Regions from separate parts of the Mycobacterium talmoniae genome, predicted to be linked through region 1. Evidence: riboswitches for the same ligand, from Rfam matches in the RefSeq annotation. Region 1 holds a riboswitch; the other holds the start of a gene.
What was found. Region 1 has a riboswitch for S-adenosylmethionine ahead of BKN37_RS06205 (hypothetical protein). Riboswitches for the same ligand answer to the same signal wherever they lie in the genome.
Positions count from the first base shown of each region.

Region 2: it holds a riboswitch for S-adenosylmethionine, as region 1 does, so the genes downstream of both, BKN37_RS23095 (bifunctional o-acetylhomoserine/o-acetylserine sulfhydrylase) here and BKN37_RS06205 (hypothetical protein) in region 1, are expected to answer to the same signal.

Region 1 is NZ_MLQM01000019.1:13,234-33,841, forward strand. Features, by position in the region: gene BKN37_RS06120 (PIG-L deacetylase family protein) at 1-502, shown strand, start outside; gene BKN37_RS06125 (FUSC family protein) at 489-2,600, opposite strand; gene galT (galactose-1-phosphate uridylyltransferase) at 2,705-3,775, shown strand; gene BKN37_RS06135 (galactokinase) at 3,772-4,845, shown strand; gene BKN37_RS06140 (hypothetical protein) at 5,099-5,419, shown strand; gene BKN37_RS06145 (lysylphosphatidylglycerol synthase transmembrane domain-containing protein) at 5,421-7,787, opposite strand; gene BKN37_RS06150 (protein kinase family protein) at 7,986-8,813, shown strand; gene BKN37_RS06155 (vWA domain-containing protein) at 8,819-9,808, shown strand; gene BKN37_RS06160 (adenylosuccinate synthetase) at 9,823-11,112, shown strand; gene BKN37_RS06165 (tautomerase family protein) at 11,812-12,207, shown strand; gene BKN37_RS06170 (oxidoreductase) at 12,217-13,092, opposite strand; gene BKN37_RS06175 (acyl-CoA thioesterase) at 13,200-14,051, opposite strand; gene BKN37_RS06180 (hypothetical protein) at 14,165-14,356, opposite strand; gene BKN37_RS06185 (hypothetical protein) at 14,457-14,996, opposite strand; gene BKN37_RS06190 (DUF7159 family protein) at 15,327-16,289, shown strand; gene BKN37_RS06195 (ADP-ribosylglycohydrolase family protein) at 16,451-17,905, shown strand; gene BKN37_RS06200 (hypothetical protein) at 17,917-18,318, opposite strand; SAM riboswitch class IV at 19,055-19,164, shown strand; gene BKN37_RS06205 (hypothetical protein) at 19,196-19,969, shown strand; gene BKN37_RS06210 (lytic transglycosylase domain-containing protein) at 20,416-20,608, shown strand, end outside.
Region 2 is NZ_MLQM01000185.1:2,160-10,461, forward strand. Features, by position in the region: gene BKN37_RS23070 (aminotransferase class I/II-fold pyridoxal phosphate-dependent enzyme) at 1-691, opposite strand, end outside; gene BKN37_RS23075 (pyridoxamine 5'-phosphate oxidase family protein) at 733-1,392, shown strand; gene BKN37_RS23080 (alpha/beta fold hydrolase) at 1,614-2,405, shown strand; gene BKN37_RS23085 (NADP-dependent isocitrate dehydrogenase) at 2,483-3,703, opposite strand; gene BKN37_RS23090 (NADP-dependent isocitrate dehydrogenase) at 3,766-6,003, opposite strand; SAM riboswitch class IV at 6,632-6,751, shown strand; gene BKN37_RS23095 (bifunctional o-acetylhomoserine/o-acetylserine sulfhydrylase) at 6,932-8,275, shown strand; partial or broken gene BKN37_RS23100 (homoserine O-acetyltransferase MetX) at 8,286-8,302, shown strand, end outside.

The sequences.
Region 1 (20,608 bases):
CCGCGAGGAGGCCGCGCAGCGGCTGGCCGCGATCCTGCGCGACGAGGACGCCGACCTGCTGCTCAGCTACCAACCCAACGGCGGCTACGGTCACCGCGACCACGTCCAGGTGCACCACGTCGGCAAGCGGGCCGCCGAGATCGCCGCCACCCCCCGCCTGCTGGAGGCGACCATGCCGCGCGAATTGCTGTGCCGCATCGCCGATCTCGCGCGCCTGCTGCGGCTGCCCGCCCCCTACGAACGTGACGTCGCCCGCGCCGCCTACGCGCCGCGGGCGACCATCACCCACCGGATCAACGTGTTCCGGTTCGCCCGGCAAAAGCGCGACGCGTTCGCCGCGCACCGCTCCCAGATCACCGGGCCGGCCGCGCGGCTGTTCGGGCTGCTGCTGCGGTTGCCGCCGCAGGTGTTCGGGGTGGTGTTCGCCCGCGAATGGTTCGTCGACCCCACCGCGCGCCCCGGCACCGTGCACCGCGACATCTTCGCGGTCACCACAGCGTGATCTGCCCGGCGCCCAGGTCCACGGCGGCGTCGACGACGGCCCGGTCGATCTGGCGCAGCGCGTGCGAGGCACCCAGCAGCCGGCGGCTGTCCGGGCCGACCAGGGTGTCGACGGCGTCGAGCAGGTCGGTGGCGGGCATGACGTCGGGCGCCTCCCGCTGATCCAGGGTGGCCACCAGCGCGCCGATATTGCGTCGGGTCTGGGCGGCCGCGGCGGCGACGGCGTCGGCCAATTCCGTTGACACCGTCGGTGTTTCAACGCTGGCGCGGGCCAGGGCACGCGCGTAGTGGTCGCAGGCGGTCAGCAGCCGCAGCCCCCGCTTAATGCTGCGCCGCCCACCGAGCCCGGCCACCCCGACGGTGCGCGGTTTGGCGGTGTCCCGGAACTGCTGGAGTTTGCGGTCCAGCCCGCGGGCTTGTTCGGTCAGCCCGGCGGTGGCGTCGTCGTCGGCCAGGGCGGCGACGCAGGTGGCGATCAGCTCGGACAGCGCGGTCAAAAACGCGCGGGCGTCGTTGCGGATCGAGGTGCCGGTCCGGGTCGGCAGCACCAGCAGCGCCACCGTCACCCCGATGACCGCGCCGATCGCGGTCTCCTCGATCCGCAACAGCAGCAGATCCACGCTGAATTGGCCGAGCAGCCCGTACAGCAACGCCAACATGGTGGTGATCCAGAAGATCATCAGGCTGTAGGCCACCTTCATCAGGTACACCGCGCAGAACAGGCACACGAAGATCAGCACCAGCGCGACGACGTCGTGCCCGGACACCAGCGTCGCGACCAGCACCCCCGACGGCACCCCGAGCACGGTGCCCAGCAGCCGCTGCCAGCCCTTGGTCAGCGTTTCGCCCCACGAGGTGGTGCCGGCGAAGGTGACGAACGCGGTGATCACCGCCCAATACCAGCGCGCCGGGGACACCAGCTCGCCGACGACGATCGCCAACGTCGCCGCGATGGTGACCTGGATGGCTTGCCGGGTGGTCGGCCGTAGCCCGCGCCGCGGCTGCTCCTCGGCGTCGGCGCCGACGGCCAGCGGCGCCCCGGCTTCCACGCCCTCGGCGGCGGCTCGCTCGATCATCGCCCGGATCGCCGACCCGGCCGCCGCGGTGTCCAGGATCGCCATCGCCAGCCGGCGGGCCTGGACACCGGCGTCGGGCAGGTCGCGCACCGACCGCGCCAGCTCGGCGGCGCGGCGCAACCCGCCCGATCCCGGCGCGCGCATATCGAACGCCAGCTGGGCCAGCGCCTCGGCCAGCTCGGCGCGGCCCGGAATGTCGACGGCGGCCGCCCGGGCCGCGGCGGCGGCGACGCGTTCCACGGTCAGTTCGGCGTCGAACAGCCGCAGCGCCAGCTCCCCGCCGCCGACACCCGGCCACACCAACGCCGGGTCGACCTTGTCCTCGATCTGGTTGTGCACCATCAGCGCGGTCTCGTTGAGCCGTGCCACCCGTACCCGCAGCTGGTGGCGGCGCCGCTCGTCGAACCGGCCGGTGCGCACCGCGTCGGCGGCGGTGTCGACGACGACGGCCATCCGCGCCCGCAGCGAGGCCACGGTGCGGCGCAACACCCGCTCGGGCCGGTCGGGCAGCACGTAGCTGCTCATCACGAAGCTGCACAGGGTGCCGACCGCGACGGCCACGATCAGCCACGGCAACTCGGCGGTGCCGGCCCGGAAGAACAGGGTGAAGAAGTAGGCCATGAACGCGACCATCCCCAACGCCACCCCGCGGCCGCCGAACCGGCGGATGTACACCGCGGCGAAGATGATCACCACGAACACCGCGTCGGCGGCGATGCGGTGCGGGGCCAGCACCGCCGCCGCGGTGATCGCGGCGGCAGCCGGCAGCGGCAGCAGCGCCAGGGTGATCCTCTGTTGCCGCGGATCGGGGTCGTTGACCGAGCGCGCCGACACCATCGCGATCACCGCGCCCAGCAGCGCCACCGTCAACGGCTGGTGGGTGACCCGGGTCAGCAGGTACAGCAGCCCGAGCGCGACGCCCAACGCGATCGTGGTGCGGGCCGCCAGCTGCAGCCGCAGCAGCCCGGGGTCGGATTCGATCGCCCAGTTGCGGGCCCGCTCGTACAGGGCCGCGGGCGGCACCGGAGCGGCGCGGGGGTTGTCCACGACCTCGTCGCGACCGGACACCCGCGCCACCTTTCGTCTGTTCGCATCCCCCGTCTCATGGTGCACTAGGGTTCCTGACCGTGACGGCGCCGACGCGGTGGACCCTGGCCGACGGCCGCGACCTGCTGTTTTTCGCGCTGCCCGGCCACACCCCGGCACCGGTGGCCGACCGGCGGCCGCTGCCGCCGCGCCCCGCGGACCCCACCCAGCTGCGGTTTGACCGCGCCACCGGGCAGTGGGTGATCATCGCCGCCGGGCGCCAAGACCGTACCTACAAACCGCCCGCCGAGGCGTGCCCGCTGTGCCCGGGGCCGACCGGGCTGACCAGCGAGGTGCCCGCCGCCGACTACGACGTGGTGGTGTTCGAGAACCGGTTCCCCAGCCTGGCCGGTGCGGCGGCCGTCCCGACGCCCGACGGCGACGGGTTCGTCGCCGCGCCCGGATCCGGCCGCTGCGAGGTGATCTGCTTTTCCGCCGATCACGCCGGATCGTTCGCCGACCTGCCGCTCGCGCACGCCCGGCTGGTGGTGGACGCCTGGCGGCACCGCACCGCCGACCTGCTGGCCCGACCCGGCATCGCGCAGGTGTTCTGCTTCGAGAACCGCGGCGAGGAGATCGGGGTCACGCTGGCGCATCCGCACGGCCAGATCTACGGCTACCCGTATGTCACGCCGCGCACCGCCGCCATGCTGGAGCAGGCCCGGGCGCACCGGACCAGCCACGGCCACAACCTGTTTGCCGACCTGCTGGCCGCCGAGGTCACCGAGGGTATCCGGGTGGTGCTGCGCAACGAATGGTTCACCGCGTTCGTGCCGTTCGCCGCCCGCTGGCCGGTCGAGGTGCACCTGTACCCAAACCGGATGGTGCACAACCTGACCGAGCTGACCGACACGGAGCTGGACGCGTTCACCGCGATGTACCGGGAGCTGCTGGCCCGCTTCGACCGGCTGTATGACGCCCCGCTGCCGTACATGGCGGCGCTGCACCAGTACACCGCGGCGCAGCCCGACGGCTACTTTCACGTCGAGCTGATGTCGATTCGGCGCAGCGCCACCAAGTTGAAATACCTGGCGGCCTCCGAGTCGGCGATGGACGCCTTCATCGTCGACGTGACCCCCGAGGCCGTGGCCGCGCGGCTGCGCGAGCTGTGATCAGCTACGCCGCGCCCGGTCGGATCAACCTGATCGGCGAACACACCGACTACAACAGCGGTTTCGCGTTGCCGATCGCGCTGCCGGCCCGCACCACCGTCACCTTCGACCCCGCCGACACCGACGCGATCACCGCCCGCAGCGACCGCGCCGACGCCACGGTGCGCCTCCCGCTGGACACCGCCCCCGGCGCGGTGACCGGCTGGGCGGCCTATGTGGCCGGGGTGATCTGGGCGCTGCGCGCCGCCGGACACCCGGTGCCGGGCGGCACGCTGTCGATCACCAGCGAGGTGGCGATCGGGTCGGGGCTGTCGTCGTCGGCGGCGCTGGAATGCGCGGTGCTGGGCGCGTTGCTGGCGGCGACCGGGACGCGCCTGGACCGCCTCGAGCAGGCCCGCATCGCGCAGCGCGCCGAAAACGACTACGTGGGGGCACCCACCGGGTTGCTTGATCAGCTGGCGTCGCTGTTCGGGGCGCCGGATACCGCGCTGCTCATCGACTTTCGCGACACCACCGTGTCTCCGGTTCCGTTCCAGCCGACCGGGGCGGTGCTGCTGCTGATCGATTCCCGCGCCGCGCACCAGCACGTCGGCGGCGAGTACGCGGCGCGGCGGGCGTCGTGCGAACGCGCGGCCGCCGACCTGGGGGTGGCCTCGCTGCGCGACGTACAGCAGGCCGGCGCCGCGGTGCTGGGCGGGGTCAGAGACCCGGTCGACGCCCGGCGGGCCCGGCACATCCTCACCGAAAATCAGCGAGTGCTGGATTTCGTGGCGGCGCTGGCCGATTCGGATCTTGTGGCCGCCGGTCGGCTGCTGAGCGCGTCGCATGCCTCGATGCGCGACGACTTCGCGATCACCACCGACCACATCGATCTGATCGCCGCGACCGCCGTGACCGCCGGCGCGCTGGGGGCCCGGATGACCGGCGGCGGGTTCGGCGGCTGCGTGATCGCGCTGGTGCCCGACGACCGGGCGGCGGTGGTCGCCGCGGCGGTGCGGCAGGCGGTCGCCGCCGCCGGCTATGTCGAGCCGAGCATCAGCACCACCCATGCCGCGGCCGGCGCCGGCTAGCCCTGCTGAAATCGACGCGAAAATTGCCAGTCAACCCGTGAATCGGGGGGTTGCGCGCCATATGGACGTCGATCTCAGCAGCGCCCGGTCGCGGCGGTACGTTCCACACGCGCCCGGAACCCCGATTGTCGCTCAGACGCGGACGCACAGCCATATGCCTCCGCCGCAGGGGCTCCTGTGGCCACTGTGAATGGAGCCGGCCGGCGCCGAAATTCGTGCAGCCCGGCACGCAACACCGTGCCACGCTTAACGGGTGTATCCGCCGCGCCAGTCCCCGGGCGTCCTCGCGGTGCGCATCGTCACCGGGGTGGTGGGCGGTGCGGCGGCGTTACTGTGGCTGCTGCTGGCGTTCGCGGTGCTCAGCTCGCGCTTCGACACCAACCCGGCCGGCGATCCGCACGGCTACGTCTTGCTGTTCGGCACGTTGATGTCGGTGCCCGTGGGCGCGGTGTGCGCGGCGACGCTGCCGTTCGCGTTCCCCCGGCAGCGCTGGCCGTTGGGCTTCGCCGTCGTGGTCCCCGCGTTCGTGGTCGGCACCGTGCTGCTGTTCGCCGCGTTCCTCACCGCGCACTAGGTCAGATCATCTCGCTGCGGGTCAACCACCGCATCACCGGCCACCCGATAAACACCGGCAGCCAGCAGGTCAGCACCCGATACAGCAGCACCGACGGCACCCCCACCGCCGCGGGCACGCCGAAGGCGGCCAGCCCACCGATCAGGGCGGCCTCCACCGCGCCGACCCCGCCGGGGGTGGGCGCCGCCGAGGCTAGCGTGCCGCCGACCATGGTTACCACGGTGACGGTGACGAACGAGGTGTTGCCGCCGAACGCCTCCACGCTGGCCCACAACGCCAGCGCCGCACCCAAAGTCGTGCCGGCCGCGCCCAGCACGATCAACGCCAGCCGCCGCGGCTCGCGGGCCAACTCGATCAGGTCGCTGGACACCTCGGTCAGCCGGGGCCGCACCGCGGTGGCCAGCCAGCGCCGCAGGTTGGGCACTAGCAGGAAGGTGCCGACCGCCCCCAGCGCCACCCCGGCGATCAGGTACAGCATGGTGGGGCTGGGCACGAAATGCGACAGGTCGGCCGACGCGCCGGCGGCGGTGCTGAAGATGATCAGCAGCGCGACGTGCACGATCACCTGCACCGACTGCTGCAACGCCACCGCCGCGGTGGCCCGCAGCGTGCTCAGCCCGCCCTTGACCAGAAACCGGGTCGAGAGCGCCAACCCGCCGACCCCGGCCGGGGTGGTGGTGGCCGCAAACGTGTTGGCCACCTGCATGATCGACAGGTTCCGGAAGCTCACCGCCCCGTTGGCGCAGGCCCACAACGCTCCGGCCGCGCCCACATAGGTCAGCGCCGACACCGCCAGCCCCACCAGCGCCCACCACCAATTCGCGGTCCGCAGTTCGGAAAAGAACGTCGGCACCGCGCTGATAAACGGGTAGGCGACATACACCAGCGCCACCAGCAGCACCAACTGGATCAGCTGGCTGCGGGTGAACCGGGTGATCGTCTTGGCCTGGATCTGGTCGGCGCCGGTCTGGCGTTTGACCTCCTCGCGGGCGGCGGCGATGACGGCTTTGGCGTCGGGCACCGCGTCCCGGACCCGGGCCGGCACCGCGGTTTTGGTCAGCCGGCGCGACGCGGCCAGCACGGTGTCCTTGCCGAACGCGTCGATCGCGGCCGTCACCGCCGCCCTCGCGTCGTAGAGCGCCGACGTCGTCACCAACAGTTGGGCGATATCGGACTGCAGCTGCGCGTCGGTGGCGCCGTATTCGGCGTTGCCGAACCCGCCGAACAGCACGGCGTCGTCGGCGGCGGTGATCTCCTTGGCGCGCAGGTCGCCGTGGGCGATGCGGTGGTCGTGCAGCCGGTGCAGCGACTCCCACACCGCGGCCACCGGGGTGCTGTCGACGCCCTCGGCGATCGGCAGACCGCGCGGCGGGCTGTGCGCATACAGCGTCCAACCCCGGTCCAGGGCGGCCAACGCCACCGTCGAGGTGTTGGCCACGCCCACCTCCCCGATGGCCACCGCCATCAGCGCGCGGTGCTCGACGGCCCGGTGCAGCGAGGCGTGGATCGGCGAGGTTTCGGTGGCCCGCAGCCGCAGCTTGCGCCACAGCTGGCGCAGCGCCCCGCCGCTGCGCTGATTCGGCCCGTACAACTCGATCAGCGCCGGGGTGTCGGCCGCCCCGGACAACACCAGCGGCCCGCGCCCGGCCGGCCGCAGCACGGTCAGCCCGGACACCACGCAGCCGCGCGCGGCCAGCGCCCGCACCGCCCCGTCCAGCGGCACCTCCAGCGCCGGGGTGCCCACCACCAGCACCACCAGGGCGCCGACGAACCAGCCCACCGTCAACCCCAGCAGCGAGCGGGCCGGCACGATCGCCGACACCACCAAATGGATCGGCACGAACGCCAGCAGCAGCGTCCACCACCAGCGCCGCCACCGCGACGGCAGCCACGGCCCGGACACGGTGAGCACCGCGGCCAGCATCGCGATCCAGCGCGGGTCGTCGAGGAACTGGGCCAGCGTGGTGGCCAGCCGCTCGGACAGGTCGAAATGCCAGCGCGGCGCGGCGATGCCCTTGCCGGTGATCGACAGCGGCAAAAACGCCAGCAGCGCGGCCACCGCGTAGGCGCCGAGCAGTTTCCACTGCCGCCCGGCGAGCAGCCCGATCAGGATCATGAACGGCAACGCCAGGATGGCCACGCCGTAGGCCAGGTAGACCAGGTTGGACTGGGTGGGGGACAGCACCCCGACGATCCGGGAGACCGAGCGTTCCAGCGCCACCCACTCGTAGCGGGTGACCAGCGAACTGGTGATCACCACCGCGAGGAACACCGCCGCCAGCGCCAGCCGCAAGATGTCGTTGGTGCGCCGGATCGGGGGTTGCAGCAGGCTGCCGGTTACCCGGATATCGCGCCCGTCAACTCGCATGATCACTCTCGGCTTGGCTTGGTGCCGCGGTTGGCGGCTTGCCGGACAACTTAACCGGACAGCTGTTCTCCGGGCGAGCAGACACAGAATCGCATCGCGCGGGCGTTTCGCGTGCGAATTTGCGTCTGCTCGGCGGCGGGGGCGGGCCGCACGCAAGCGGTGTCGCCAACCAGAGTTCTAGTCGTATACACTAAAACAATGAACACCGACCAAGTCACCACGCTGGCGTCGAGCAGCCAGAGCTACCGGCTGGGACCGTTGCACCGGCGTGGCTCGGTGGCCAACCTGTACACCGCCACCACCGCCGACGGCGCCCAGGTGATGCTGAAACTGCCCCGAAAACCGCGCTCCAACATGCTGATCGAGGCCGAACAGGCCGCGCTGCGCGACCTCGCAGAGCTGGCCGCCGCCGAAACCTGGCTGCCGCCGTATCTGACCCGGCTCACCGACACGCTCACCCACCACGACGACGCCACCGGCGCCGCCCGCCGGGTCAGCGTGCTGGCCCCGCTGCTCGACGGGTTCGTCACGCTGGCCGACGTCGCCGCCGCCTACCCGGACGGCCTGGACCCGCGCGACTACGCCTGGATGCACCGCCGGCTGCTGCGGGCGCTGGCCGCCGTGCACGCCGCGGGCTGGGTGCACGGCGCGCTCACCCCCGCCAACATCCTCATCCACCCGGCCGCGCACGGGGTGGTGCTGGCCGGCTGGTCGTTCGCCACCGGGGCCGGGCAGCGGCTGGCCGCCCGCACCAGCACCGACGAGCGGCTGTATCCGCCCGAGGCGCTGGCCGGCGAGCCGGTGTCCGGCGAATCCGACGTGTACATGGTCCACGCGCTGATGGATCAGCTACTCGGACCCGCCGCACCCGAGCCGCTGCGCCGGTTCAGCCGCGGCTGTCGACAGCGCTCGCCGCGGCGCCGCCCCGACGCGGCCGCCCTGATCGGCGAATTCGACGACCTGCTCGACCGGCTCTACGGGAAGCGCCGCTTCCGGCCGTTCGAGCTGCCCCAGAAAGGGAGGTAACCGACATGGGATTTGGCTACTGGGACGACGACACCTACCGGGCCGCACACACCTACCGCGCCGCGCGCGGACAGTCCGACTTCTCCTACACCGACGACCTGCGCGCGCTGCCACGCTCGCAATGGCGGGTGGACCCCGGCCTGGACCCGCACGGGGTGGCCTACCGGGAATCCCGGGATTCGGCCGATCACCCCGACTCGCTGCCGGTGGTGGTGCTGTTCGACGTGACCGGGTCGATGGGCACCATCCCGCGCATCATGCAGCAGAAGCTGGGCAAGCTGCACGGCCTGCTGCAGCGCAAGGGCTACGCCGCCGACCCGCAGATCCTGTTCGGGGCGATCGGCGACGCCGACACCGACATGGTGCCGCTGCAGGTCGGCCAGTTCGAAGCCGACAACGCGATGGACGACCAGCTGCGCACCGTGTTCCTGGAAGGCGGTGGGGGAGGCCAAAAGTCGGAAAGCTACGAGCTGGCCGCCTACTTCCTGGCCCGGCACACCGCCACCGACGCCTGGGATAAGCGCGGCAAGAAGGGGTATGTGTTCATCGTCGGCGACGAACTCAACAAGCCCCGGCTGGCGGCCCGGCACGTGCGGGCGGTGATCGGCGACGACGTCGCCGAGGACATCGACGTCGCCTCCATCTACCGGGAACTGCAACGACGCTGGAACGTGTACTTCGTGCTGCCCGGCTCCTCGTACTACTACGACGACACCGAGATCGCCGACCACTGGCGCGGGCTGCTCGGCGAACGCTTCCTGTGCCTGGACGACCCGGCGGCGGTGTGCGAGCTGATCGCGCTGACGATCGGCGTCGAGGAGGACAGCGTCGAGCTGGGTGCGGGGCTGGCCGACCTGATCGACGTCGGGTCGCCCAACGAAGCCGCGTCGGTGCGCAAAGCGCTGACCCGGGTGGCCGCCGACCGCGGTACGGTCAGCACCACCGCGCTGCCGGCCGACCTCGACGGCGACGACGACGTCGTCACCGCCACCTGAGCAAAGGAGTTGTGATGCCCGACAACATCTTCGGCGACCGGCACCCGATCGTGGTGGACCTGGGGTTCGGGGACGCCGGCAAGGGCGCGACGGTGGACTGGTTGTGCTCACCGGCCGCCGGGCTCGACGTGGCCGCGGTGGTCCGGTTCAACGGCGGCGCGCAGGCCGCCCACAACGTCGTCGTCGGCGAGGTGCACCACACGTTTTCCCAGTTCGGGTCCGGCACGTTGTCGGGCATCGCGACCTTCCTCTCCGCACACATGCTGGTCGAACCGATCGCGCTGGCCGGCGAGGCCCGCGACCTCGCCGCGCTGGGTGTCGCCGACCCGTTGGGGTTGCTGGCCGTCGACGCGGCGGCGTTGCTGACCACCCCGATTCACGTGGCCGCCAACCGGGCCCGCGAGGACGCCCGCGGCGCGGCCCGGCACGGCTCCTGCGGCAAGGGGATCGGGGAGACCGCCGGGTATGCGCTGGAGCACGACGCGCCCACAGTCGGCGACTGCCGCCACCCCGACCTGCTTGCCGCCAAGCTGACCGCGCTGGCCGCGCACTACGCCGGGTTGCTGGCCGGCAGCCCGCACCGCTATCCCGCGCTGGACGCGATGGTCGAGATGTACCGCGAATTCGCCGGCACCGTCGAGATTGTCGGGCCGGGTTACCTGCGGTCGCTGGCCGGCCGGGGCCGGCTGATGTTCGAGGGCGCCCAGGGCGTGCTGCTCGACGAATGGCGCGGCCTGCACCCGCACACCACCTGGTCGACGGTGGAGCCGTCCCACGCCCGGGCCATGCTGGCCGAGATCGGGCAGCATGGCTACGTGCTGGGCGTCACCCGCAGCTATCTGACCCGGCACGGCGCCGGCCCGTTCCCCACCGAGGACCCCGCGCTGGGCGCGCTGCTGCCCGAGCCGCACAACGGCACCGGCGCCTACCAGGGCGCGTTTCGGGTGGGCGCGTTCGATCCGCTGTTGCTGCGCTACGCGATTGCCGCCTGCGGCGGGGTGGACGGGCTGGCCGTCACCCACCTCGACGCGCTGGACCGCGCCCCGCTTCGGGCCGCCGTGGGCTACCGCACCGCCGCCGGCCCGCTCACCGGCGTCGACTGCGGGCCGTGGCGCGACCTGGGCTACCAGCGGCGGCTCACCGACCTGCTGGCCACCGCCGACCCGGTGCTGGGGCCGGTCCCGGCGTCGGTCGAGGGGTTTCTCGGTTACGTCGAGCGGGCGCTGGGCTCCCCGGTGGTGTTGGGCGCCGACGGCCCCGACCGGGCCGATCGGGCGGTGCGCGCGTTGGCGGTGGCGGCGTGACCCCCAGCGAGCTGTCGCTGACCTCGGTCGACGTTGTCGCGCTGCACTTTCCGGGCACCGACGCGAGGCCCACCGTCGGCGTCGGACCGCGGCCGTGGGACCCCGAGCAGGGCACGCTGGCGCTGCCGGGAGTGCTGCACGGCCGCGGGGAGCTGCTCACCGAGTCGGCGCAGCGGGCGCTGTCCGCCAAGCTGGGCGCCCCGGCGTCGGCGGTGCGGACGGTGGGGCAGCTGCGGGTGTTCGACGCCCCGCACCGGGACCCGCGCGGCCCGACGCTGTCGATCGCCATGTTCGCGGTGCTCGCCGACGACTGGGCCGACCCCGCCGTCACCTGGATCGACCTCGACCACCAGCCGGTGTTGGCGTTCGACCACAACCGGATCCTGCACGACACCCGGGTGATCCTGGCCGACAAGCTGTTTCACGACCTGCCGTTCACCCGGGCGCTGCTGGGCGACCGGTTCCCGGTGACCCGGGCGTTGGCCGCCGCCGAGACGCTGCACGGCCGCCCGGTCGACCGCGGCAACTTCAACCGCACCCTGCGCGCCACCCCCGGGCTGGTCCGCACCGGCGACACCGCACAAGCCCGCGGCACCGGCCGGCCGGCGTCGGTGTGGCGGTGGGACGACGCGGGGGGACCGGCGCCGCCGCACGAATCTCGGATGACGCACCGACCCCTGGTGTGCAACGATCCACCGCATGCCCAGCTCACTGATCGAGGTTCGCCGCCACTACACGCCCGCCGAAGAAGTCGCCCTCATCGATGCGGTCCACGCCGCGCTGGTGGCCGCGTTCCAGATCCCGGCCGCGGACAAGAACGTGCGGCTGGTCGCCCACGAGCCGCATCGGTTCGCCCACTCGCCGAACCTGACGCACCCGGAGCGCTACACCCTGGTGACCATCGACTGTTTCGCCGGCCGATCGGTGGACGCCAAACGGAACCTCTACGGCGAGATCGTGCGTCGGCTCGCCGAACTCGGTGTCCCCGCCGACCACGTCCGGATCCTGCTGCGCGAGAGCGTGCCGGAGAATTGGGGCATCCGCGGCGGGCGCGCCGCCTGCGACGTCGACCTGGGTTTTCAGGTCAACGTGTAACCCCGGCCGCTACAGCTCGTAGCTCACGCCGGTCAGCTTCTCGGACTCCTCCCAAAGCCGGCGCCACAGCGTCTCATTGCGGGACAGCCGGCTCGACGGGCAGGGCTCGACCGGGCCGCGGGTCTGCCGTAATCGGTTGGGCCCCCAGTAGATCGTCGGGTCGGCGTCCGGCATGGTCGCGGCGAACAGCGTCGACTCCGCGGCCCGCTCCGGGGGTTGGCCGACCAGCCGGGCGCCCTGCTTGGCGACCAGATCCAGCAGCGTCTCGGTCTTGGTGAACAGGTCGGTGCCCGACACCCCGGGGTGTACGGCGTAGGAGCGTTTGGTCGACCCAGCCGCGGCCAGCCGCCGCTGCAGCTCGCGGGCGAACATCAGGTTGGCCAGCTTGGATTGGGCGTAGGCCAGGTTGCGCTGGTAGCGGCGGTGCTCATAGTTCAGGTCGTCGATCCACAGCTTGGGGGTCTGGCGGTGCGCGATGCTCGACAGCGTCACCACCCGGTCGCTGATCTTGTCCAGCAGCAGCCCGGTCAACGCGAAGTGGCCCAGGTGGTTGACCCCGAACTGGGTTTCGAAGCCGTCGACGGTGCGGCGAAACGGGATGTTCATCAGCCCGGCGTTGTTGATCAGCACGTCGAAACCGGTTTGCTGGTCGGCGAATTCGCGCACCGACGCCAAGTCGGCGAGATCCAGGGCGGCCACCGTCACGTCGCCGTCGATGTCGTCGGCGATCGGCTGGGCCTTGGCGACGTTGCGGCAGGCCATCACCACGGTGGCGCCCTTGCCGGCCAGCACCCGGGTGGTGATCTCGCCGAGCCCGCCGTTGGCGCCGGTCACCACGAAGGTGCGGCCGTGCTGGTCGGGGATGTCAGCTGGTTGCCAGGCCATGCGCGTCTGCCTTCCGTGGGGGTCCTTCTTCCGCGAGCGTGCACAAATGTAGTCGCCACCCGGCTGGGGCTGGCATTTTGCGCACGCTGGCGCCGGGGCCGGCCCGGTCAGGTGGTGCCCCGGCCGAAATACAGCTCCTGGGTCGCGGTCGCGACCAGCTGCCCGGCCCGGTTGTACATCGTCGACGTCGCCAGGCCGCGTCCCGCCACGCCGCTGGGCGAAAACTGGTCCGACAGCACCCAATCCGACAGGTCGATGGGCCGCTGGAACCACAGCGCGTGGTCGATGAGCGCGTTGAACGTGCTGACCGGGGTGGCCCGCCGCATCGCCAGCGCGGTCTCCACCATGGTGGTGCCGGACAGATAGGTCAGCAGGCAGCTGGGCAGCGCGGCGTCGTCGGGTACCGGGCCGGCGGGCTTCCACCACAGCCGGATCCGCGGGGACGGCGCCGGCAGCTCGAGCGCCAGCCGCGGCGGCGGGTCGACGTAGCGCAGCTCGAACGGGCGCGGCTGCACCCAGTGCCCGTCGAGTTCGTCGGCGTAGTCGGCCAGCTGCTGCTGCATCGGGGGCAGCGCATCGGGGTCGGGCACGTCGGGCAGCGGCTGGTGGTAGTCGGGGGCGGGCACCGGCGCGCTGAACGACGCCAGCGCCTCCAGCAGGATCTGGCCGTCCTGGCGGGCGGTGACCTGCCGGGTCGACAGCGTGCCGCCGTCGCGGGCCACGTCGACGTGCAGGTCGACCGGGCGACGGGCGTCGCCGGGCCGGATGTAGTAGACGTGCACGCTGTGCGGGGTGCGGCCGGGCGCGGTCCGGCTCGCCGCCATCAGCGCCTGGGCCGCGATGTGCCCGCCGACGATGTGGTGGGCGGGATTGTCGAGCTGGGTGGCCACGAAGTGCTGGTCGGCGATGCGGTCGACGTCGAGGGTGGCGACGATGTCGGCCAGGGTCGGGTAGGGCACCCGGTCATGATGCCGCAGCCGCCGCCGGGGACGTCGGGCAGTCACATCTGCCTCAGGCGTCGCCGCGCGGGAAGGGTGTGGTGTTGCGTCCGCGTCTGAGCGACAACTGGGCGTTAGCGCGGGGTGCGCGGGCGGCCGGGCTTGCGGCGCCAGCCCTGCGCGAACTTGCGCACCGCGAGCGCGTCCCACACCGCCGCCGTGATATCGGATGCGCCATCGTTTTCCAGCGCGTGGTCATGGTCGGAGATTCGGGGCAGCTGTGGCGGATGTGGCTGAATGCCAGCCAGGTCGCCGCGGAGCGTCATTGCGCGCGGTGGGTGTATCGTTGAGAATGCCTTGGTGAAGAGCCGGGGAAGTGGAGCCGGGAGCCCGCACGTTTTGCGAGGTCGCCCGGCTCTCGCGTTTTCAGACCACGGTGTGGACTGTGACAAGCGGCGCAACAAGGTTGCGTAGCGCGCCGCCCGTGCCGTACGCCCACGCGATGAGGTCCGCCGCCCACAGCAGTTCGTGAGAGGTTGGCGCGTCTATAGCGACTCGGACCCGATCGAGAGCGTCAACTCGTGCCAAGGCGCCGGTGAGGGCTGCCTTGTCCTGCTTATCCTGCGAGCAGGATTCCACCAGAATCCGCGTTGCCCCGGCGTCAGCCGCGCAACAGGCCAGAGCGTCGAGGCATTGACTTCGCACCTCGCGTTCCGTTCGCCGGGTGCCCTGCATTCTGCCGACGAAGATGTGAGCCTGGGCGACGGGACGTAAACGGACGAAATCGGCGATGAGACGATCACGATTGCGGGTCTCGTCTTTCAGGTGAAGGCGGTTTCGGTTCCTCGGCTTGAGATCGCGCATCACCTTACGGGCGGAGTCGAGGTCGTGATCGGCAACCACTGCCGCACACAGAAGATAGTCCCGGCGACGGGACTCATCCACGAAGAACTCGACCGCGGTCATGTTGACTGGGCAGGTTAGCTCACCGCAACGACATCGGCCGGCGCCATGCGAGGAGCGAGGATGACGGTCTAAGCGGGCCGAACATGTCATAGGTCGGCTCTGCTCGATGAGACCGGTCGCCTACCGCCGCCGTGGTATCGGATGCGCCATCGTTTTCCAGCGCGCGGTCATGGTCGGAGATTCGGGGTAGCAGTGGCGGATGTGGCTGAAGCGAAGCAACATGGCGGGCTGCCGCAGGAAACCCGCCCGACCCGACACGGGGCGCCACCAGCCACCCCGGCGCGCTATCGGTAGCCTCGGATGCGGTCCGCAGACGATCGGAGGCCATCCATGGACCGGGTGCTCGGTCTTTCGATGACATCGACCGTTGTCCGGTGGGTGCTGGTCGACGGTGTCACCGGCGACGGCGACGCCGTCGACCGCGGTGCGCTGGGCATCGGCGACATCGATGCCTTTGACGCCGACGCCCTGCTCGCGACGCTGGTCGACGGCGCGGATCTGCACGCGGTCGGGCTCACCTGGAGCCCGGACGCCGCAGCCGCCGCCGCCAAGGTGCAAACCGCGCTGGGCGGCACCGCGCACGCGGTCAGCGACGTCGCGGCCACCGAGCTGCTCGCCAGCGGCATCGCCGACCTGGCCGGCTACGACTTCCTGGTGGTGTGCGCGGTGGAACCCGGCGCCACCGTCGTCGCCACGGTCAACGCCCGACGGGTGACCGCGCAGCGCCTCCCTAGCACCGACGCCAAACCGCCGATCGAGCCGATCCGCGCGGCGGTGCACGGGGTGCGCCCGCGGCCCGACGCGATCTTCGTGCTGGGCTCCGGGGACGCCGACGCCGTCGTCGCCGCGCTGCAAGACCAGACCGGGATCCCGGTCATCACCGCCGCCGAAGCCGACTTCGCGCTGCCGCGCGGCGCGGCGTTGGCGGCGGCGCGCGCGGACACCGTTCCCGCCGCGCCGGTTATGCCGCCGCGGAATCCGCGGGTGCGGGTGCTGGCGTCGGTGCTGGCCGCCGCGGTCGTGGTGCTGGTCGTCGCGCTGTCGCTGGCCGTGGCGCCGCGCCTGCAGCCGTCGTCGCCGCGGCACCCGCAGCACAGCACCGCCGCCCACCAAACCCCGGCCACCCCGCCGAGGGCTAAACCCACGGTGGCCCCCGCCGCGCAGCCGTCGATGCTGCAGCCGCTGCTCGAAGAGCAGCCGCCGGTCTACGTTCCGCCGGCCGCGCCGGCGCCCCCGCCGCGCATCCGCGACCGCATCAAAGAAAAGCTCCCGCGGCTCAACCCCTTCCGCTAGGCCGGTGAGCACCGCGCCCGCTCCCGCCTGCTGCGCCGCCGGCCCGCGCGAGGCCCACCGCACCACGACGGTCGGATCCACCGTGACCGGACCGGCGCGCCCACCGACCGGTAGGTGACCCGAGCGCCTTCCGCGGGAGGCTTGGCGACAGGAGAGGCGTCGTGACCGATTTGACCGCTGCACAACGGGATCGGGCCTGCGGCACCCTGCTGGGCACCGCCGCCGGCGACGCGCTGGGCGCCGGGTATGAGTTCGAGGGCCCGCGCGCACCCGATCAACCGGTCGCGATGATCGGCGGCGGGCTGGGCCCGTTTGCCCCCGGCGAGTGGACCGACGACACCTCGATGGCCATCGCGATCGCCGAGATCGCCGCCACCGGCACGGATCTGGCCGCCGAGGCGGCGCTGGACTGCATCGTCGACCGCTGGCACGGCTGGGCCCAGAACGCCAAGGACGTCGGCGTGCAAACCCGCTCGGTGCTCGCCGCCGCCGCGCAGCGCGGGATCAGCGCCCGCACCGTGCGCGCCGAGGCCGCGGCCCTGCACCAGCGCAGCGGCCGCACCGCGGGCAACGGGTCGCTGATGCGCACCGCGCCGGTGACGCTGGCCTACCTCGACGACGGGGCCGCCCTGGTCAACGCGGCCCGGGTGATCAGCGAACTGACCCACTACGACCCCGACGCCGGAGACGCCTGCGTGCTGTGGTGCACCGCGATCCGCCACGGTGTGCGGACCGGGCAGCTGGACGCCCGGATCGGCCTGGGCCACCTGGACGCCGACCGGCGCAACCGGTGGGCGGCGCGGCTGGACGAGGCCGAAAACTCCTCGCCGGCGGCGTTTTCCGGCAACAACGGCTGGGTGGTCGCGGCCCTGCAGGGCGCCTGGTCGGCGATCGCCACCACCCCGGTGCCGATCGAGCAGGCCGGCGCGGAAGTGTTCCGGGCCGACCATCTGCGGTTGGCGCTGGAGGCCGCGGTGCGCGGCGGCGGGGACACCGACACGGTGGCCGCGATCGCGGGGGGACTGCTGGGCGCGGTGTACGGGGCCTCGGCGGTGCCGGCGCGCTGGCGGCTGATGTTGCACGGCTGGCCGGGGTTGACGACCCGCGGGCTGATCCAGCTGGCCGACAACATCATCGACAAGGGCCGGCCGGACCCCCTCGACTACAGCGGCTACCCGCAGGCCCGGGCGGCCGTGCCGCATCCGCACGACCCGAAGGTGTGGATCGGCGGGATCGCGGCGCTGGGCAGTCTGTCGGCGGAGGTCGATGCGGTGGTGTCGTTGTGCCGGGTCGCCGACGCCGATCTGCCCGCCGGGGCCCAGCACCTCGATGTGCGGCTCATCGACCGGCAGGGGGAGAACCCCAACCTGGACTTCGTGTTGCTGGACACCGTGCGCGCGCTCGAGCAGCTGCGCGCGGAGGGCCGCACCGTGTTCCTGCACTGCGTGCAGGCCTACAGCCGCACCCCGGCCATCGCCGCGCTGTACGGCGCCCGCGCCCGGGGCATCGATGTCGATGCCGCGCTGCGCGACGTGTGCGCGGTGTTGCCGGGCGCGGACCCGAACCCCGAGTTCCGGGCGGCGCTGCGCCGGCTGCAACCGCGGAGCGGGGCGTGACCCCGGAAGGGTCAGTCGGCGATCAGCCGTGCCGCTGCACCCATTTCGCGTCGCCGGCGGATCTCGTAGCTGCCCGGCGCGATCCCCATGTAGCCGTGCTCGGGATGCCCCAGGTAGGCGATGGAGCCGTCGGGCACCGTCAGGCTGGCGACCCGAAGGTCGTGGGGTGCGTCGGTGTCACAGTAGACCGGTCCGTCCGCGGCGTAGATGACGTGGGTGTTGCCGCCGTTCTCGGCGTGCACCACCGGGGTGCCCGACGCCGGCACCGCGGTGGTCGCCGGGTACGCGGCCGGTAACACCAGCACGTCGCCCTGGCGCTGCATGCCGGACAGCACCGGGATGTCGACGTCGCCGTCGTGCGGGGTGAGGACGCTGACCCCGGTCGTTCGGACCAGCTCACTGATGGTTGCCACCTAGTGTTTCCCTTTCGGTTGGGGGCTCGCGGCTCGGGTCGCGCGGGCCAAGTGGGCGATCGCCCCCCGGAGTCGTGGTGCAGCCGGTAACGGTCGGCGGCGACTTCGACGTGCAGTTCGCTGGGCCGGTCGCCGACCAGCACGCATTCGCGGGTCGGCCGCCGGCGGGTCAGGCGGGTGTCTGGATGGGCGCGGGTTTGCTGCCAGAGTTGGTTACCCAGCGCAAATTTGGCCTCGACGCGGCAGAATGCGGCGAATGCCCACCGCGCCGTGGCTGCGGGCCCCGACGGCGGCTCCACCCATAGGGGTTGCCGCGCTTTGCTGTTCGGGTGGCCCTCGACGGGCGGCGGGGTAGCGTCCAGCGCGCCGCTCATCGCCGAGCACGCCGCTGTGTGCACCGGCGCACGATACCGCAGGCCGACGGTCGACGCCATACCTGAGGTGCCGCCCGGCGTCCCGGTGGCCGCGGCGCATCCCGGACCGTCCCGCCGCTGGGTGCGCGGCGTGGAGCATCGGGCGTCGTCGAGCCACTCCGGGGTCAAGGACGGCAGCGGGTCGCGGTGGCGCGCAGGCAAGTCGGCGAATTGTTCGACGGCCTGCGGCGACGCCAAATCCGGCATGGCTCCTCCTTTCGCGGTGGCCGTCACGCTAGCGGCGGGCACCGACAAGGCGCTCGCGCTAGGCCCCGTGGTGAGCACCCGGGACTTGTCGGTGCCCCGGCCTAGCGTGGGGTCCGCTTCACGAGACGCCGTCGCCAAGCTCCGACTCGACGGCGCGCCAACCCAGCTCGGGGTGGCTCGGATGACGAAGCGACCGGCACCGGACGGGCGCCGGTACGGGCGCGGCCACAGCGAGGTTCAGACAGCGGGAGGTAACCATGCGGCATTGTCGACACCAGGCGACGGGGGAGAGCCGGGTCGTTCTGCTCGGTGACCACGAGACGGTGGGCGGGCACCGGGACGACCTGGCCGAGCTGGCGGCCCAGCAGTCCTGTGTGGTCGCCGACGCGTTCGCGTTCGCGCCGGGTGAAGCCGGCGCGCACGACGAGCTGACCGAGGTCGATGCGGTGGTGTCGGCGCTGGGGCGCGCGATCGCCGACCGGGCCGACGTCTGGGTGCCGTTCTTGGGCGCGGATCTCGGACGCGAACAGCATTGGCGGCGGCTAAGTCTGGTGCTGCAGCGGCACGGGCTGACGTTGCGGGCCGGCCGCGACCTCGACCCGTTCCCGACCGACGGCGGGGCCAGCGAAATCGACTACGCGCTGCGCCGGGAAGTCCAGGCGGTCGACGAGCTCGACCATGCGGCGCTGGCGGCGGTGGGGGTAGACAGCCTCGGCCGCGAAATCGAACGGGCCGTGGCGGACGCCGGGGCGGCGCCGGGTGCTCGACGTGACCCTGCCGGCGCCCGCCCGAGCACCGACGTTGGTGCACCGCCGCTTCCGGCGCCGACGACACCGTGGGCGCAGCGCCAGCCGATGCTCAAGCGTTACGTGCGCTGGCTGGTGCACGGCTGCGGCGTCACGCAGGCGGCCACCGCCCGGGTGCTGAATTCCACCGGGCAGCGCACCCCGACGGGCCGCGAGTGGCAGGCGGGCACGGTGTCCAACCTGCTCAACGGGCGGTATGACCGCCGCGGCACGGCCAGCCGGTGACGAGGATGCGCATGGCTACCCAGTCGTGCTTCTTCCCGCATTCGAGGCCCGTGCCGTGATCCGCCCGCGGCCGTCTGCTGGGAGCGGACGAGCGGGACACCATGATGAGCTCATCAAGGGCGGGCCGCGGCGCGGAAGGACATAGCGATGCGTCCGAGTCTGAGCGACAACGGCAGCGGGGAGGTCGACGCCCGTGCAGATTTGCCGCACGGTTATGGGTTGTCGCTCAGACTCGGACGCACGCATATATGCCCAAGTCGGTGAGACCCGCCGAACGCTGGGGTCGCCGGCGCTATGCGCACGTACGGGCGCTGCGTCAATACCGACCGAGTGCCCTCGGGAAAAGGCGGCGCACGGGTAGCCTGAGCGCCGCGGGTCGCGCACGATCACCGGCGTTATAAAAGGTTCGCGGTGGCGGCGCTCGACCCGGCGAGCGAGGGAGAAGCATGCGTGCGACGAGCGGGACGCGCACCGGGGTGGCCCGTCGTCGTGCGTTGTTCCGCTTACCGGTCCGCGGCAGCGCACTGCTCGTCGCGGGAGCACTGCTACTCGCCTCGCCGACTCGCGCGGAGCCGCCGCCCACGGACCCCGTGGCCCTCGCCGACAGCCTGGTCGCCGCCGAGCAGACCCTGCGTGACC
Region 2 (8,302 bases), on a different contig from region 1:
TGGGGTTTTGCGCGCGGCTGGTGATCACCACCGCCCGGGCGCCGCGACCCAGCGCCCGGGTCAGGTCGGCGGGCAGCGGCCCGTCGTCGTCGACCCCGACCGGCTCCGGTGAAAGTCCCAGTGCGCCCAGCAAATCCAACAGGTTGGCCCAGCCCGGGTCCTCGACGGCCACCCGGTCGCCGGGACGCAAGTGGGCGGCGAGCACCCGCTCGATCCCGTCCAGGGCACCCGAAGTCACCGCCAGGTGCTCGGCCGGCACCCCGTCGGCGCCCAGGCTGGCGCGGGCGTAGTCGGCCAGCTCCGGTGCGATCGGCGGCTGGCCGTACAGCACCGGCGTGGCGGGCAGCGCCGGCCGGGCGGTCGCGATCGGCAGCAGCCCCGGGTGCGGGGTACCGGTCGACAGGTCCCGCACCCCGGCCGGGATGGCCAGCCCGCGCAGCGACCGCGGGGTGGTCGCCGGGCGGTCACGCACCCGGGTGCCGCGCCGGCCCGCGGTCTCCACGGCCCCGCGGTGGCGCAGCAGCCGGTAGGCGGCGGCCACGGTGTTGGGGTTGACGCCCAGCTGGCCGGCCAGCTCCCGGATCGGCGGCAGCGCGGCGCCGGGTGCCAGCGCCCCCGCCGAGATGCCCTCTTCGATGTCGGCGGCAATCGCCTCGGCGCTGGCACCGCTGATCCTGTACTGTACTGGCACGAAGATAATTCTGTACTAGTACGAAAGTATAGGCAACTGTCATGACGTACTCGCCGACGCCGCGGACCACCCCCACCCGGTACCGGGAACGGGCGCGCTACGACCGGGACACCGTGCACGGCATCATCGACGAGGCGGTGATCTGCCACCTGGGCTACCTGCACGGCGAGCGCCCGGTGGTGCTGCCCACCACCCACGCCCGCCGCGGCGAGACGCTCTACCTGCACGGTTCCACCGGCGGCGGCCCGGTGTTGGCGGCGGCCGCCGCGCCGGAGGGCCTGCCGGTGTGCGTCACGATCACCCTGGTCGACGGGCTGGTGCTGGCCCGCTCGGCGATGCACCATTCGATGAACTATCGCTCGGTGGTGGTGCTCGGTGCGGCCCGGCTGGTCACCGACCGGGCCGAAAAGCTCGGGGCGCTGGCGGCACTGGTCGACCACGTCGCACCCGGCCGGTCCGCCGAGACCAGGCCGCCCAACGACCGCGAACTCGCCGCGACCGCGGTGCTGGCGCTGGATCTGGTCGAGGTGTCCGCCAAGGTGCGCAGCGGGGGCCCGGTCGACGATCCCGAGGATCTTGCGCTGCCGCACTGGGCCGGCGTGGTGCCGCTGGCAGTGTCCGCCGCGCCCGCCGAGCCGGCCGACGACCTGGACCCCGGCACCGCGCTGCCGGCCTACCTGGCGCCCTACCGCCGGCGGTAGCGGGGCCGCCCCTCCACCCGCCTGTTGCGCCGAGATCGACGTTTTGGAGACAAAACGCGAGACGGCGCCCCGGAAACGTCGATCTCGGCGAAAACGAGGTGCGGAAGTGGCCCGGGTGACCGCCGCGTCAACTATTGCGGTACCGGCGGTATCGCCATAATGTCGGGCGCATGCCCCCGACCACGCGCGCGCCGATCCATCTGGGTACCGGAGAACCGGTCCTGCTGCTGCACCCGTTCCTGATTTCCCAGCTGGTGTGGGACACGGTGGCCCGCCAACTCGCCGACACCGGCCGCTATGAGGTGTTCGCCCCCACCATGGCGGGCCACAACGGCGGGCCGGACGCCGGCACCTGGTTTCTCAGCTCCCACGTGCTGGCCGACCACGTCGAGCGGCAACTCGACGAACTGGGCTGGGACACCGCCCACCTGGTCGGCAACTCGCTGGGCGGCTGGGTGGCGTTCGAACTGGAACGGCGCGGCCGGGCGCGCACCGTCACCGGGATCGCCCCGGCCGGCGGCTGGACCCGGTGGAGCCCCACCAAGTTCGAGGTGATCGCCAAGTTCGTTGCGGGCCTGCCGGTGTGGGCGCTGGCCACACTGCTGGGGCCGCGGGTGTTGCGGCTGCCGTGGAGTCGGCGGCTGGCCACCCTGCCCATCAGTGGGCCACCGGACGGGGTCAGCGAACCCGAGCTGGTGGCGATCATCGACGACGTGACGCACTGCCCGGCGTACTTTCAGCTGCTGATCAAGACGCTGCTGCTGCCGGGGCTGGTGGAGCTGGCCCAGACGGCGGTGCCCGCGCACCTGGTGATCTGCGAAAAGGACCGGGTGTTTCCCGGCCCGCGGTCGCACCGCTACTTCCAGGCCCAGCTGCCCGCCGGCAGCCAGATCACCACCCTCGACGGACTGGGTCATATCCCGATGTTCGAGGCGCCCGGTCGGGTCACCGAAACCATCACCGAGTTCCTCGACCGATACGTTCCGGGCGCCGAAGCCCCGCCGGCCAGCTAGCCCCGCGCCGAACGTGCGGCCACGGCGACATTTCGGGCGAATCTCCGCCGTGAGCGCACGTTCGGCGGGCGCCGAAGCTAGGCGAGGGCCTTCTTGAGGTTGTCGGCGATCGAGCCGAGGAACTCCTCGCTGGTCTGCCAGGCCTGATCCTCGCCGATGAGCAACGCCAGGTCCTTGGTCATCTGACCGCCCTCGACGGTGGCGACGACGACCTGCTCCAGCTTCTGGGCGAACCGGGTCACCTCGGGGGTGTTGTCCAGGTCACCGCGGTGCTGCAGTCCGCGGGTCCAGGCGAAGATGGAGGCGATCGGGTTCGTCGAAGTGGGTTTGCCGGCCTGGTACTGCCGGAAGTGGCGGGTGACGGTGCCGTGCGCGGCTTCGGCCTCCACCGTCTTGCCGTCGGCGGTCATCAGCACCGAGGTCATCAAGCCCAGCGAGCCGTAGCCCTGCGCGACGGTGTCGGACTGCACGTCGCCGTCGTAGTTCTTGCACGCCCACACGTAGCCGCCCTCCCACTTCAGGCAGGCGGCCACCATGTCGTCGATCAGCCGGTGCTCGTAGAACAGCCCGGCTTCTTCGAACCTGTCCTTGAACTCCTCGTCGTAGATGCGCTCGAACTCGTCTTTGAACATGCCGTCGTAGGCCTTGAGGATGGTGTTCTTGGTCGACAGGTACACCGGGTAGTTCTGTTGCAGCCCATAGGCGAACGAGGCGCGGGCGAAGTCCTGGATGGATTTCTTGAAGTTGTACATTCCCATCACCACGCCGCCGTCGGCGGGCATGGTCACCATCTCGTGCACGATCGGCTCGCTGCCGTCCTCGGGCGTGAAGGTCAGCGTCACGGTGCCGGGTTTATCGACCTTGAAGTTCGTGGCCCGATACTGGTCGCCGAACGCGTGCCGGCCGATGACGATCGGTTTGGTCCAGCCCGGAACCAGCCGCGGCACATTGGAGATCACGATGGGCTCGCGGAAAATGGTGCCGCCCAAAATGTTTCGGATGGTGCCATTCGGCGACAGCCACATGTGCTTGAGGTTGAATTCCTTGACCCGGGCCTCGTCGGGGGTGATGGTCGCGCACTTGACCCCCACGCCGTATTTCTTGATAGCGTACGCCGAGTCGATCGTCACCTGGTCGTCGGTGGCGTCGCGGTTCTCGATGCCCAGGTCGTAGTAGTCCAGGTTGATGTCGAGGTAGGGGAAGATGAGCATGTCTTTGATGAGCCGCCAGATGACCCGGGTCATCTCGTCGCCATCGAGCTCAACGACCGTGCCGTCGACTTTGATCTTGTTGGACAGCTTCGTCCCGCTCATGCCCCAACCCTACAAGCGGGGCCCGTTTGCGCAGGTCGGCGGCCGGCTCAGCCTGCCGCGGCGTCCAGCGCGGCGTTGAACGTCGTGCTCGGTCGCATCACCGCCGTGGTCAGCTCGGCATCCGGCGCGTAGTAGCCGCCGATGTCCACCGCCTCGCCCTGGGCCTTGTTGAGCTCGGCCACGATGGCGTCTTCGTTCTTCGTCAACGTCTCGGCCAGCGCGGCAAAGTGCTGCTGCAAGTCCTCGTCGTCGCTTTGCGCGGCGAGTTCCTGCGCCCAGTACATGGCGAGGTAGAACTGGCTGCCCCGGTTGTCGAGTTCACCGGTCTTGCGCGACGGGCTCTTGTTGTTGTCCAGCAGCTTGCCGATCGCCGCGTCCAGGGTGGTGCCCAGGATTTTGGCGCGCGCGTTGCCGGTCTTGATGCCGATGTCTTCCAGGCTGGCGGCCAGCGCCAGGAATTCACCCAGCGAATCCCAGCGCAGATGGTTCTCCTCCACCAGCTGGTGGACGTGCTTGGGCGCCGAACCGCCGGCCCCGGTTTCGTACATGCCGCCACCGGCCATCAGCGGCACGATCGACAGCATCTTGGCGCTGGTGCCCAGCTCCAGGATCGGGAACAGGTCGGTGAGGTAGTCGCGCAGGATGTTGCCGGTCGCGGCGATGGTGTCCTTGCCGCGGATCAGCCGCTCCAACGTGTACCGCATGGCCCACACCTGCGGCATGATGCGGATGTCGAGGCCCGCGGTGTCGTGGTCCTTGAGGTAGGTCTCGACCTTTTTGCGCAGCTCGTTCTCGTGCGGGCGCTCGTCGTCGAGCCAAAACACCACCGGCATACCGGAGTTGCGCGCCCGGGTGACCGCCAGCTTGACCCAGTCCCGGATCGGGGCGTCGCGCACGATCGGCATCCGCCAGATGTCGCCGGCTTCCACCTCCTGGCTCAGCAGCACCTCACCGGTGGTGAGGTCGACGATGTTGGCGACCCCGTCCTCGGGGATCTCGAAGGTCTTGTCGTGGCTGCCGTACTCCTCGGCCTGCTGCGCCATCAGGCCGACGTTGGGGACGGTGCCCATGGTCACCGGATCGAACTGGCCGTTGGTCTTGCAGAAGTTGATGATCTCCTGGTAGATCCGGGCGAAGGTGGACTCCGGGTTGACCGCCTTGGTGTCCTTTTGCCGCCCGTCGGCGCCGTACATCTTGCCGCCGGCGCGGATCATCGCCGGCATCGAGGCGTCCACGATCACGTCGGACGGCGAGTGGAAGTTCGAGATGCCCTTGGCCGAGTCGACCATCGCCAGCTCGGGCCGGTGCTCGTGGCAGGCGTGCAGGTCGCGGATGATCTCCTCGTGCTGCGAGGCCGGCAGCGACTCGATCTTGTTGTAGAGGTCGACCAGCCCGTTGTTGACGTTGACGCCCAGCTCGTCGAACAGCTCCTGATGCTTGGCGAAGGCGTCCTTGTAGAAGACCTTGACCGCGTGACCGAACACGATGGGGTGGCTGACCTTCATCATCGTCGCCTTGACGTGCAGGGAGAACATCACCCCGGTCTGGCGCGCATCCTCCATCTGCTCCTCGTAGAAGTCGCACAGTGCCTTTTTGCTCATGAACATCGAGTCGATGATGTCGCCGGCCAGCAGCGAGACCTGCGGCTTGAGCACGATCGTCTCGCCGCCCTTGGTCACCAGGACCATCTTCACGCCGCGCGCGCGGTCCAACGTCATCGACTTCTCGCCGTGATAAAAGTCACCGTGCCGCATGGTCGCGACGTGGGTGCGCGACGCCATCGACCACTCGCCCATGCTGTGCGGGTGCTTGCGCGCGTACTCCTTGACCGCCTTGGGTGCGCGACGGTCCGAGTTGCCTTGCCGCAGCACCGGGTTCACCGCGCTGCCCAAGACGTTGGCGTAGCGCTTCTTCAGCTCTTTTTCCTCATCGGTCTTCGGGTTCTCCGGATAGTCCGGAACCTTGAAGCCTTTGCCCTGCAGCTCCTTGATCGCGGCGACCAGCTGCGGCACCGAGGCGCTGATGTTGGGCAGCTTGATGATGTTCGTGTCGGCACGCTGAGTCAGCCGGCCCAGCTCGCCGAGGTTGTCCGGGACCTGCTGCTCGTCGGTCAGGTAATCGGGGAACTCGGCCAGGATGCGCGCCGCCACCGAGATGTCGCTGGCCTCGATTTTGATGCCGGCCGGCTCGGCAAACGCCCGCACGACCGGCAGAAAGGCGTAGGTCGCCAGCATCGGCGCCTCGTCGGTCAGCGTGTAGATGATGGTCGGCTGCTCGGCGCACATGGCATTTCTCCCGGCGTTGGGTCTTTAGGGCTCCGCGTGGTGTACGGCGACCAGTATCGCGTACCAAGGAATCGCAAAGTCCTCTGGATCCTCCCCCACGCTGCGCCGCGGCGGGAGGCTACCCGTCCGGTCGTGACCGGAATGGCCGTTCGGCGTCGGGGCTAGGTCCCATGACGGGTGGGGCCCGCTGAGCGCCAACGACGGGTGTGGCCGATTCGAGTCTGCGGTGAGGGCACCGAGACTGCGGTGGCGGCACCGAGACTGCGGTGAGGGCACCGAGACTGCAGTTAGGGCACCGAGACTGCGGTGACGGCACCGAGACTGCGGTGACGGCACCGAGACTGCGGTGGCGGCACCGAGACTGCGGTGAGGCCGTGTTTTCGCGCCGACAGTGGGCCTGAGCGCAGGGTCGGCGCCGTAGACGCAGGCTCGACGCCCTGAGCGCAGGCTCGATGCCCTGGACGCAGGCTCGACACCCTGAACGCAGACTCGATGCCGTGGACGCAGACTCGGCGCCGTGGACGCAGGCTCGATGCCCTGGACGCAGGCTCGATGCCGTGGACGCAGACTCGACACCCCGCGCCCCACAGGTGGCGACGCGTTCGCGTCGTGCGATAAGCTGCAAAGCGGTCATGAGCGCCAGCGTCAAGCCCCGGCTTGCTGGCCGGCAACCCTCCAACCGCGGTGGGGTGCCCCGGGTGATGACCAGGTTGAGTAGCCGCCACCGGCTACGCGGCAAGCGCGGGTCCGCCATGACGGGCCCCCCGAGTAGACAGGGGAACCTGATGCGTGCCCATTGCGGGCTGGCCAGCATGTGCCTTAGCCGCTGATCCCGTGGCTTGCCCGTCGACGTCCCTCCCGACGCCGGGCTGCCGCGGGTGCGCCGGCATCCGATACCCGATCGTCCTGAGAGCAGAAAGCACGTCATATGAGCGCTGACACCGGGAGCTCCGAAACCGACCCGACCGCGCATTGGTCGTTCGAGACCAAGCAGGTCCACGCCGGACAACGCCCTGACCCGGCCACCAATGCCCGCGCCCTGCCGATCTACCAGACCACCTCGTTCACCTTCGACGACACCGACCACGCCGCCGCGCTGTTCGGCCTGGAGGTGCCGGGCAACATCTACACCCGGATCATGAACCCGACCACCGATGTCGTCGAGCAGCGCATCGCCGCGCTGGAGGGCGGGGTGGCCGCGCTGTTCCTGTCGGCCGGGCAGGCGGCCAGCACCTTCGCCATCCTGAACCTGGCCGGCGCCGGCGACCACATCGTGGCCAGCCCGCGACTCTACGGCGGCACCTACAACCTGTTCCGCCACTCGCTGGAAAAAATCGGCATCGAGTTCACGTTCGTCGACGACCCCGACAACCTGGACTCCTGGCGGAAAGCCGTCCGGGACAACACCAAGGCGTTTTTCGCCGAGACCATCTCCAACCCGAAGATCGACATCCTCGACACCCCCGGGGTGTCCGGCGTCGCCCACGACCACGGGATCCCGCTGATCGTGGACAACACCGTGGCCACCCCGTACCTGATCCAGCCGATCAGCCAGGGCGCCGACATCGTGATCCACTCCGCCACCAAGTACCTGGGCGGTCACGGCTCGGCGATCGCCGGCGTGCTCGTCGACGGCGGCACCTTCGACTGGACGCAGGGCCGCCACCCCGGCTTCACCACCCCCGACCCCAGCTACAACGGCGTGGTGTACGCCGAGCTGGGGCCCCCGGCGTTCGCCGTCAAAGCCCGGGTGCAGCTGCTGCGCGACTACGGGTCGGCGGCCTCCCCGTTCAACGCATTTTTGGTCGCCCAGGGATTAGAAACGCTGAGCCTGCGCGTTGAGCGGCATGTGTCCAACGCGCAGCGGGTCGCCGAGTTCCTGGTCGGCCGCGACGACGTCCTGTCGGTCAACTACGCCGGGCTGCCCAGCTCACCGTGGTACGAGCGGGCAACCAAGCTGGCGCCCAAGGGAACCGGCGCGGTGCTGGCGTTCGAGCTGGCCGGCGGGGTGGAGGCCGGCAAGGCGTTCGTCAACGCGCTGACGCTGCACAGCCATGTCGCCAACATCGGCGACGTCCGCTCGCTGGTGATCCACCCGGCGTCAACCACCCACGCCCAGCTCAGCCCCGACGAGCGGCTGGCCGCCGGGGTCACCCCCGGCCTGGTGCGGCTGGCCGTCGGCATCGAGGGCATCGACGACATCCTGGCCGACCTGCAGCGCGGTTTCGCCGCGGCTGCCGCCCTGGACCCGCAGGCCGCGGCGGCGGTGTGAGGAGCCTGACGTGACGATCTCCGACGC